2 regions of the Citrobacter meridianamericanus genome follow, and region 2 is predicted to be linked to the other one. Evidence: predicted binding sites of a transcription regulator. Region 2 holds the regulator's gene; the other holds the start of a gene.
What was found. The regulator LexA, encoded in region 2, represses DNA repair genes until DNA is damaged. The targets are predictions, from matches to a motif close to TNCTGTATGTACATACAGNA.
Positions count from the first base shown of each region.

Region 1: rmuC (DNA recombination protein RmuC) is a predicted target of LexA. The motif match lies at 3,549-3,568, and genes of this name have one in related genera.

Region 1 covers NZ_CP101036.1:5,175,130-5,180,807, forward strand. Annotated here, with positions in the region: gene ubiB (ubiquinone biosynthesis regulatory protein kinase UbiB) at 1-607, opposite strand, end outside; gene ubiJ (ubiquinone biosynthesis protein UbiJ) at 604-1,209, opposite strand; gene ubiE (bifunctional demethylmenaquinone methyltransferase/2-methoxy-6-polyprenyl-1,4-benzoquinol methylase UbiE) at 1,223-1,978, opposite strand; gene rmuC (DNA recombination protein RmuC) at 2,073-3,485, opposite strand; gene udp (uridine phosphorylase) at 3,645-4,406, opposite strand; gene NMD08_RS25130 (dienelactone hydrolase family protein) at 4,672-5,478, shown strand.
Region 2 covers NZ_CP101036.1:4,921,269-4,926,946, forward strand. Annotated here, with positions in the region: gene zur (zinc uptake transcriptional repressor Zur) at 1-439, shown strand, start outside; gene NMD08_RS23925 (CsbD family protein) at 488-697, opposite strand; gene dinF (MATE family efflux transporter DinF) at 834-2,153, opposite strand; gene lexA (transcriptional repressor LexA) at 2,224-2,832, opposite strand; gene NMD08_RS23940 (diacylglycerol kinase) at 2,942-3,310, opposite strand; gene plsB (glycerol-3-phosphate 1-O-acyltransferase PlsB) at 3,482-5,678, shown strand, end outside.

The DNA.
Region 1 (5,678 bases), 250 kb from region 2:
CATCAATCAACGTCTTTTCATATTCACGGACCACTTCTGTTGGCCGCAGGCGACGACCATCAGGCAGCAGGCGAGGAACCCAACGAGCAAGGCGATAGATCAGTTTTAAATCCGCTTTGATTACCGGCAGGATGTCCGGGCGAATAACTTTGATCACCACCTCTTTGCCATTCGATTTCAGCCGTGCGGTGTGAACCTGAGCAATAGATGCAGATGCCAGCGGCGTGATCTCAAAATCATCAAACCATTCTTCGACGGGCAGTCCGCCCATCGCTTCTTCGATTTGTTCTTTCGCGCGTTGCCCATCGAATGGCGCAACCCGATCCTGCAGTAGCGCTAGCTGATCGGCGATGTGAGGAGGGAAAAGATCACGACGGGTTGAGAGCATTTGCCCAAACTTGATCCACACCGGGCCAAGTTCCTGTAAAGCCAGTCTCAGCCTTTCTCCCAGTGGTTTATCTTTGTGTCGGTTGGGCATCCAGAACAGCGAGTAACGCCACAGCCGGAGCGGCAGCGTGATACGCATTTTAGGGATGAGTTCATCAAGGCCATAACTTAAAAAAGTGCGAATGATGAAATAAAGGCGCCGTACTTCACCTGGCGTCATTTGGCCTCCAGTTTTTCCAGCCGTGTTGCCAGAGATTCGACCGCGCGCTCAACGGCTGCCGTTTCTTCTGCAAACCATGCAACCTCAAGCGGACCAGGAGCCATGCGCCACTCTTCGGTGAGCGCTTCAGCAACATAGCGCTGCTGGCGTTGAATGTTGCGGCACAGGAACTTCGTTCCACCACGCAACACTTTGCTAACCCCTTCCGCGACGATATCGCCAGTATAGGGCGCTAACAGTTCAGCGGGATCAAACTCCGCCAGATCGGCCAACGCAACAAAGTTCTGTACGACCTGAATATCGCCCTGGACTTCCAGCTCACCGCTGCGAATAAGCTTGGTGAGTTGCTGCCGATCGCGTAGTTTCGGTAACACGCTGGCATGTGTGATTACGGTGCAATCGGCTTCGCCTTCCCATGCCCCCAGCACATCGACCTGGCGCTCACTGAACACCAGAACTAATGGTGTTGAAAATCCTTTGAGATCAACACGTAGCACTTTTCCCTGTAAACGCGTTCTGGCTGACTTGAGCGCAGGGGAACGGTACAGAAAGGTGTTGAGCAGATTTTCAACGCCTGCGGTCACTAAGGGTTTTAAAGGCATCCCCAATCTCCTGTCAGAACTTGTAACCACGATGCAGCGCAACGACACCTGCCGTCAGGTTGTAGTAATCAACGCTTTCGAACCCGGCATCTTGCATCATTGCTTTTAAGGTGTCCTGATCGGGATGCATGCGGATTGACTCCGCCAAATAGCGATAACTGTCTGCATCGCTTGCTACCATTGAGCCAATACGCGGTAGAACGTGGAAAGAGTACGCGTCGTAGGCTTTGCTCAGCGGTTCGATAATCGGCTTAGAGAACTCCAGCACCAGTAGACGCCCGCCCGGCTTCAACACGCGATACATTGAGCGTAATGCTTTGTCTTTATCCGTCACGTTGCGCAGACCGAAAGAGATGGTGATGCAGTCAAACGTGTTGTCAGGGAAAGGTAATGCTTCCGCATTCGCCTGAACGTACTCAACGTTCCCCACTACACCGATATTGCGCAGCTTTTCACGACCCATTTTGAGCATCGAGTCATTGATATCCGCCAGCACAACTTTGCCGGTTTCGCCTACCATGCGAGAGAATTTCGCCGTCAGATCGCCGGTACCGCCAGCCAAATCGAGAACGGTTTGTCCGCGACGCACGCCACTGCAGTCAATGGTGAAGCGCTTCCACAAACGATGAATGCCGAATGACATTAAGTCATTCATAACGTCATATTTAGAGGCCACAGAATGAAAAACGTGGGCCACCATGTCAGCTTTCTGCTCTTTAGCGACGGTCTGAAAGCCAAAGTGCGTCGTTTCTTGTGAATTATCCACCATCTCAGTGCCTGCTCATTCAAAAAATGTTCGAGAAGTGTAACAGATTGGGCCAATTTGCCCTACCCTTCTGCCGGGTTCAACTACCCCAAATGGACTAGCTTGATTGCTGATTTACCGCTTCATCATCGGAGTAAGGCTCATCTTGTTGCGTTTCAGGGACCGAGCGCAAGCGGTACTCTTCATCCTGCGTAGTGGCTTGTTCAGCCAGCTCAGGATTAATCTCGCGCTTAATTTCCACTCCTAAACTGCGAAACGCTTCGGCCTGCGACAGGACGTTTCCACGGCCTGAAGAGAGTTTTTTCATCGCCTGTCGGTAGTTGTCCTGGGCTTTATCCAGGCTTTGACCAATTGCCGACATATCATCCACAAACAACCGCATCTTGTCATAAAGTTTGCTGGCCCGATCGGCAATTTGTTGCGCATTACGGCTCTGATGCTCGTAGCGCCACAGATTGGCAATCGTACGCAATGCCACCAACAGCGTGGTGGGACTGACCAGCATAATGTTATTTCTAAGCGCTTCGGTAATCAGTTCGGGCTGCCTGTCGAGCGCCAGTAAAAAAGCTGGCTCAACGGGGATAAACATCAGCACATAGTCAAGCGTACGTAATCCAGGAAGCTGCTGATAGTCTTTGCGGCCCAACAGACGAATGTGGTTTCGCACCGAGGCGATGTGCTCCTGTAGCGCGCTCTCGCGGGTGAATTCATCTTCAGCGTTAAAATAGCGTTCATAGGCGACCAGCGTCATTTTCGCATCAATCACCACATCTTTGCCCTGCGGTAATCGAACAATAACATCTGGCTGCATCCGTGAACGGGCGTCGTTTTCGATGCTGACCTGGGTTTCGTATTCATAGCCTTCGCGCAGACCGGAAGCCTCAAGCACCCGCGTGAGTACGACCTCGCCCCAGTTCCCCTGCGTTTTATTATCACCTTTTAATGCCCGCGTCAGGTTTACCGCTTCCTGTGCCATCTGCGCATTCAGTTGTTGGAGATTACGAATTTCGTGCGCCAGAGTATGGCGTTCCTGCGCCTCTTTGCCAAAGCTGTCCTGAACCTGGCGTCGAAAACCGTCCAGTTGTTCGCGAAGCGGTGCCAGCAGGCTGTTCAGGCTTTGGCGATTTTGCTCATCTACGCGGCGATTGCTTTGCTCGAAAATACGGTTCGCCAGATTTTCAAACTGCTCGCTCAGGCGCTGTTCGCTGTTGATCATCTGACGGATCTTATCTTCCGCATGCTGTTGCGTTGCTTCCAGCCGGGTAGTGACTTCACGGAGATCGGCTTCCAGAGAGGTGTTGATACTGTGCAGGCTGCGCAATTCGTTATTAAGCAGTTCGCACTCATCACGCCAGTGGGCTTCCTGTGAGAGTTGTTGCCGGGCGGCGCTTAGCGCGATATCCAGTTCACGTCGTTCTTCGAGGAGATCGGCACGGATCCTGTCGGCGTGCGCTTTTGTTGCCAGCCACCCGACCAGCAGTCCTGCGGCTAATGCCAGCACGGCACTCATCACAATTGAAATATCCACAACGCCCCCCTTACAGCTACGACTTACCGGCACAAAATAGAATTGTGCTGTATAAACGTCCAGTTTAAAAGGAATTTCCTGCGAGGCACTACGCAAAATAAAAAGGCCGAACGCGTCGGCCTTTTTGAATAGACGGGAGAATTACAGTAAACGACGCGCAGCTTCCACCACGATTTTCACCGCGTGGCTTTCTGTTTGTTTCATCGTTTCCGCATTAGGGATCTCTTGCTGAGTACGGTTCACGATAACACCCGCAACCATACCGGCGCGCAGACCCTGGCTAGCGCACATGGTCAGCAGCGTGGCGGATTCCATTTCGTAGTTCATGACGCCCATAGACTGCCACTCTTCCATAGAGCCTTTAAAACGGCTCACTACGCGACCAGAGAAGGTGTCATAACGCTCCTGGCCCGGGTAGAAGGTATCAGAAGACGCAGTAACGCCAATGTGGGTGGTGGCGCCGATTGATTTCGCCGCTTCCACCAGCGCGGTGGTGCACTCGAAGTCCGCAACAGCCGGGAACTCCATGGGCGCGAAGTGCAGGCTTGCTCCATCCAGACGGACAGACGCCGTGGTGACCAGGACATCACCCACGTTGATATGTGGCTGGATAGCGCCAGTCGTACCGATACGCAGGAAGGTACGAATGCCCAGCTGTGCCAGTTCTTCTACGGCAATAGAGGTTGACGGGCCACCGATACCGGTAGAGCAAACGATCACGGCTTTACCATCCAGCTCAGCACGCCAGGTAGTGAACTCGCGATGAGATGCCAGCTTAACCGGCTTATCCATCAGCGCGGCGATCTTTTCCACACGCTCCGGGTCGCCAGGGACGATAGCAAGCGTAGCCCCTTGTAAATCGCTCTTAGTGAGGCCGAGATGAAAAACATCAGACTTAGACATAAAAACTCCTCTGTGAATCGGTTTTGTCAGAAGAAGCAAAAACACACTTTACCGAAGGCATGAACATATTTTCGTGACAGTAATCACTATGATGTAAATCAATTGCATTCAATTACCATCAAATAGTGACTTGAATCACATAAATGATGCGATGTAAGGAACCCCTGCACAAAAGATAGCCCGTTTAAGGCAATGTGGTTCGTTGCATGTGTCTATAGTTAACAATGCGCTTTTTGGCTGAATATTTAAGGGTACGGAGAATACCATGACAACACGACAATCTGGCTTTGCACCTGCTGTATCTCCACCAACGTCTACCACGGTTCACACTCCAGATAACGCAATTATCGCCGGAGTAACATCCATACCTTCACAAGGCGATGATATGCCAGCGTATCACGCACGACCAAAGCAAACCGATGGCCCGCTGCCCGTGGTTATTGTCGTGCAGGAGATTTTTGGCATTCATGAACACATTCGTGACGTTTGCCGCCGTCTGGCTCTGGAAGGGTATCTGGCTATCGCTCCAGAGCTCTATTTTCGCGAAGGCGATCCCAATGACTTTGCCGACATTCCCACGCTGCTCAGCGGCCTTGTCGCCAAAGTACCTGACTCTCAGGTACTGGCCGATTTGGATCACGTCGCCAGCTGGGCCTCCCGCAACGGAGGTGATGCGCATCAACTGATGATTACCGGATTCTGCTGGGGCGGGCGCATTACCTGGCTGTATGCCGCACATAATCCACAGTTAAAAGCGGCGGTGGCGTGGTACGGCAAACTGGTGGGCGATAAAACCCTCAACTCGCCGAAACATCCCGTTGATATCGCGACCGATCTTAACGCTCCCGTTCTGGGGCTTTATGGCGGCCAGGACACCAGTATTCCACAAGATACCGTTGAAACAATGCGTCAGGCGCTACGCGCCGCCAATGCTAAAGCGGAAATCGTGGTCTATCCCGATGCCGGACATGCGTTTAACGCCGATTATCGCCCGAGCTATCACGAAGAGTCCGCTAAGGATGGCTGGCAGAGAATGCTGGAGTGGTTTACCCAGTACGGCAGTAAAAAATAAGGACAACCCTGGCTTCGGCCAGGGTATCCCTCAGAAAAAATAAGTGTATTGCGTCACATTCTTGCGACAATTTTTTTAATTATACAGTCTCGCTGCATCAATTTTTTTGCTGTTAAAGAAGGCGCTATGATCGCCTTCACATTTGACGTACTCCTCCCCCATCAAATGCAAAATTTTCGTTGCTTAGCGCCAAACTATTT
Region 2 (5,678 bases):
ACGCCTCGAAGTGCTGCGACTGATGAGCCTGCAGGAAGGTGCCATCAGCGCTTACGACCTGCTCGACCTGTTGCGGGAAACCGAGCCGCAGGCCAAACCACCAACCGTGTATCGCGCGCTCGATTTTCTGCTTGAACAAGGGTTTGTGCATAAGGTGGAATCCACCAACAGCTATGTCCTTTGTCATCTGTTCGATCAGCCAACGCACAGTTCTGCGATGTTCATTTGCGACCGCTGTGGCGTGGTAAAAGAAGAGTGCGCAGAAGGTGTGGAAGACATCATGCATACGCTGGCGGCCAAAATGGGCTTTGCTTTGCGACATAATGTTATTGAAGCCCACGGGCTGTGTCCGGCCTGTGTGGAAGTTGAGTCATGCCGTCATCCAGGCGACTGCCAGCATGACCACACAATTCAGGTGAAGAAGAAAGTTGGGCGTTAGTCAGGTGGGAGAGCGTACATCCTTGTACTCTCAGGAGGGAAGGGTCAATTACCAGCGGTAATCATTACGTTTTTCCCAATCGTTAACTTCTTTTTCCGCCTGATCTTTGGCGTAACCGTAACGCTCCTGGACTTTACCAACCAGTTGGTCACGTTTACCTTCAATGACCGTCATATCATCATCGGTCAGTTTGCCCCATTGCTCTTTCACTTTACCTTTAAACTGCTTCCAGTTGCCGCCGACTTCGTCTTTATTCATCATCAAGTCCTCATCGTTAGGTTGTGAATAGCGAGAGTGCCATGTCCAGACACATGCTGTTTTCTCTGGACGTGAGAATAAGTGTAGTCAGTGATTCTGGGTTTTATTTACTATTCGGAATTTTTAACCATTCTGATCAGGCAAACCAGGTTCCATTACGCCAGTGACGCCGCCAGATAAAGGCCAGCGACAGCCCGCGCAACGCGAGGAAAACGGTTAACGCCAGCCACAAACCATGATTTCCCAGCCACGGCAACGTCAGGAGCGTTAAGGCGAATCCCACTGCGGCAACGGCCATACTGTTACGCATTTCTGCAGCCCGCGTTGCGCCAATAAACATACCGTCAAGCAGATAACACCACACGCCCACCAGCGGTAAAACCACCTGCCAGAAAAGATAGCGATCGGCCAAAAGTTGGATTTGCGACAGTGAGGTCAGCAGCGCCACAATCTGCTCGCCAAACAAGGCATAGATCAGCGAAAAAAGGATTGCCACAATTCCTGACTGTCGACACGCTGCTCGCCAGACATCCAGCAACTGGCTGCCGTCCCGCGCCCCATAGGCCTGGCCCGAATGCGCTTCCACGGCATAGGCAAATCCGTCCAGTGCATAAGCGGTAAACGTCAGCAAAGTCATCAGTACGGCATTAACCGCAATGATATCGCCTCCCAGACGCGCCCCCAGCACCGTAATGGCCCCAAAGCAGAGCTGCAACAGCAGCGAACGCAGCATGATGTCACGGTTGAGTGCCAACAAACGACGGAAGTTGCCCCGCCACGCCTGTTTCAACATTGCCAGCGATATTCCGCGCATATGCAGGACTTTGCGCACCATCATCAGACCGATAAGCAGTGTGGCATATTCAGCAATCACCGTTGCCAGTGCCGCACCCTGCACGTTCATATGCAGACCCATCACCAGCCATAAATCGAGCGCAATGTTGAGAATATTGCCGACAATCAGCAGGATAACCGGCGCTCGCGCATACTGCACGCCCAGCAACCAGCCGAGCAGCACCAGATTCGCCAGCGAGGCTGGCGCGCTGAGCCAGCGGATTTCAAGGAAACGCCGGGCTTGTTCAAGTACAGGTTCACTTCCCCCGACAATATGCAGCGCTAAATCGATAATCGGCGTGCGAAACAGCGCGATAAGTACCCCTGCGCCCAATGCCAGCATCAGCGGCTGTACCAGCGCGCGCGCCAGCGCCTGTGGATTTTTCGCACCAAATGCCTGCGCGGTAAGACCGGTGGTACTCATGCGCAAAAAAAGAAGCAGCATAAAGAGAAAACTGGTCGCCGTGGCCCCGACAGCAACGCCGCCAAGATAGACCGGGCTGTCCAGATGACCAATCACAGCAGTATCCACCAACCCCAGCAAGGGAACGGTGATATTGGAGAAGATCATCGGTAAGGCGAGGTGCCAGAGCGCTTTATCAGAGGCGGTAAAGAAAGGCATACAGGAAAGCCTGATGAAAAGAAGTGAAAACTAGCTGTGGCGCAGAATGCGCCACAGTATTAATACATGATTACAGCCATTCACCGTTACGAATGACGCCTACCGCCAGCCCTTCAATGGTGAAGTTTTGCTCGCGCAGATCGACAACGATAGGTTTAAATTCACTGTTTTCTGGCAGAAGTTCAACCTTGTTGCCCTGCTTTTTCAGGCGCTTAACCGTGACTTCGTCGTCGATACGGGCAACAACAACCTGTCCGTTACGCACGTCCTGAGTTTTATGCACCGCCAGCAAATCGCCGTCCATAATACCGATATCTTTCATCGACATACCGCTAACCCGCAGCAGAAAATCGGCGTTCGGTTTGAACAATGAGGGATCGACCTGGTAGTGGCCTTCGATGTGTTGCTGCGCCAGAAGTGGCTCGCCTGCCGCCACACGACCGACAAGCGGTAATCCTTCTTCTTCTTCCTGCAGCAGTCGAATACCACGCGATGCACCGGAGACAATTTCCAGCACACCTTTACGCGCCAGCGCTTTCAGATGTTCTTCAGCAGCGTTTGGGGAACGGAACCCCAAACGCTGCGCGATCTCCGCACGCGTCGGTGGCATACCTGTCTGGCTGATGTGATCTCTAATGAGATCAAACACCTCTTGCTGCCTGGCCGTTAACGCTTTCATTCCGCCCCCTGGGTGTATATACAGTTATGCTGTGAGTATATACAGCTAAAGGTGATTTTGGAACCGCAAACTGCACAAAAAGCAGGAGATTTATGAAGATGTGGAATCCTTATCGCAAATGCGGCCACAACAGAATGCCCCAGGTGATCAGAGCAACGAAAATAGACAACAACACCGCCGCAGAACCCATATCTTTCGCCCGGCCGGAAAGTTCGTGATACTCAGAGCCTATGCGATCAACCACCGCCTCAATCGCACTGTTGAGGATTTCAACGATCATCACCAGCATCACGGAACCAATTAACAGCACGCGGGTAATCGCATCGACGTCCAGCCAGCAGGCGATAGCTACGCCCAGCAGCACGGCAACGCTTTCCTGGCGGAATGCCGCCTCATTGATCCATGCGGCGCGAAAACCTTTCCAGGAATAGCCTGCAGCTTTGATAATTCGGGTGAATCCAGTGGTATTATTGGCCATCAAAAAGAACCTTTTTACATTATTAGCGTCAATGTCATTGTAACGTTACCCCGTTTGTTTCAGGGGGTGGCAAAGCAGCGCGAAGTATGACGGGATACCACAGAAATTCACTAAACTTTCTGATATCCTTGCAGCGCATTTGCATTATTAACCAGAGGCTTTACATCGTTTATGTCCGGCTGGCCACGAATTTACTACAAATTACTGAATTTACCATTAAGCATCCTGGTAAAAAGCAAGTCTATTCCGGCAGAACCTGCCCCGGAATTGGGACTCGATACGTCTCGTCCCATTATGTACGTCCTACCGTACAATTCAAAAGCAGACTTGCTGACGCTGCGTGCCCAATGTCTGGTGCACGATCTCCCCGATCCCCTGGAACCGCTGGAGATAGACGGGACTCTGCTGCCGCGCTACGTGTTTATTCACGGCGGCCCGCGCGTGTTCACCTATTACACGCCGAAAGAAGAGTCCATCAAGCTGTTCCATAACTATCTCGACCTGCATCGCAGCAATCCAGATCTGGATGTGCAGATGGTGCCGGTTTCGGTGATGTTTGGCCGTGCGCCAGGACGCGAAAAAGGCGAAGTCAATCCGCCGCTGCGCATGCTGAACGGCGTACAGAAATTCTTTGCTGTGTCCTGGCTGGGTCGCGACAGTTTTGTCCGTTTCTCCCCATCAGTCTCCCTGCGTCGTATGGCGGATGAACACGGTACGGATAAGATAATCGCTCAGAAACTGGCACGCGTGGCGCGTATGCATTTTGCTCGCCAGCGTCTGGCCGCGGTTGGCCCTCGCCTCCCTGCCCGCCAGGATCTGTTTAATAAGCTGCTGGCGTCAAAAGCGATCGCTCGCGCGGTAGAAGATGAAGCGCGCAGTAAAAAAATCTCCCACGAAAAAGCACAGCAAAATGCCATTGCACTGATGGAAGAGATTGCCGCCAACTTCTCCTACGAGATGATCCGCCTCACGGACCGAATTCTGGGCTTTACCTGGAACCGTCTGTATCAGGGGATTAACGTTCATAATGCGGAACGTGTACGTCAGTTGGCGCACGATGGGCATGAAATCGTTTATGTTCCGTGCCACCGCAGCCATATGGACTATATGCTGCTGTCGTACGTTCTGTATCATCAGGGGCTGGTTCCACCGCACATCGCTGCCGGTATCAACCTGAATTTCTGGCCGGCAGGTCCGATTTTCCGCCGCCTGGGCGCGTTCTTTATTCGTCGTACCTTCAAGGGCAATAAGCTCTACTCCACCGTTTTCCGTGAATACCTGGGCGAGCTGTTCAGCCGCGGTTACTCGGTTGAGTATTTTGTCGAAGGCGGCCGTTCACGTACCGGTCGTCTGCTCGACCCGAAAACCGGCACGCTGTCGATGACCATTCAGGCGATGCTGCGCGGCGGTACGCGTCCGATTACCCTCGTACCGATCTACATCGGCTATGAGCACGTAATGGAAGTAGGCACCTACGCAAAAGAGCTGCGTGGCGCGACAAAAGAAAAAGAGAGTCTGCCACAAATGCTGCGTGGCTTAAGCAAGCTGCGTAATCTGGGTCAGGGCTACGTTAACTTTGGCGAGCCGATGCCGCTGATGACGTACCTCAATCAGCATGTGCCGGAGTGGCGTGAATCTATCGATCCTATCGAGTCTATCCGCCCGGCCTGGCTGACGCCGACAGTGAATAACATTGCCGCCGATCTGATGGTGCGCATTAACAACGCTGGCGCGGCCAACGCCATGAACCTGTGTTGTACCGCGCTGTTGGCTTCCCGCCAGCGCTCTCTGACCCGTGAACAGTTAACCGAGCAGCTTGACTGCTACCTTAGCCTGCTGCGCAACGTGCCGTACGCAGCAGACTCAACTGTTCCTGCACAGAGCGCCAGTGAGTTGATCGACCACGCCTTGCAGATGAACAAGTTTGAGGTCGAGAAAGACACCATCGGCGACATCATCATACTGCCGCGCGAGCAGGCCGTATTGATGACCTACTATCGCAACAACATTGCGCACATGCTGGTTCTGCCTTCGTTGATGGCAGCCATTGTAACTCAGCGCCGTCGTATTTCACGCGTCGCGCTACAGCAGCATATTGATGCGTTGTATCCAATGCTGAAAGCCGAGCTGTTCCTGCGCTGGGAACGCAATGAGCTTGCCGGAGTGATTGACGAATTGGCCAGCGAAATGCAGCGCCAGGGATTGATCGCTCAGCAGGATGGCGAACTGCATATTAACCCAGCCCGCTCCCGTACGCTCCAGCTGTTGGCTGCGGGTGCTCGCGAGACGTTGCAACGCTACGCCATTACCTTCTGGCTGCTGAGCGCCAACCCGTCCATCAACCGTGGTACGCTTGAGAAAGAGAGCC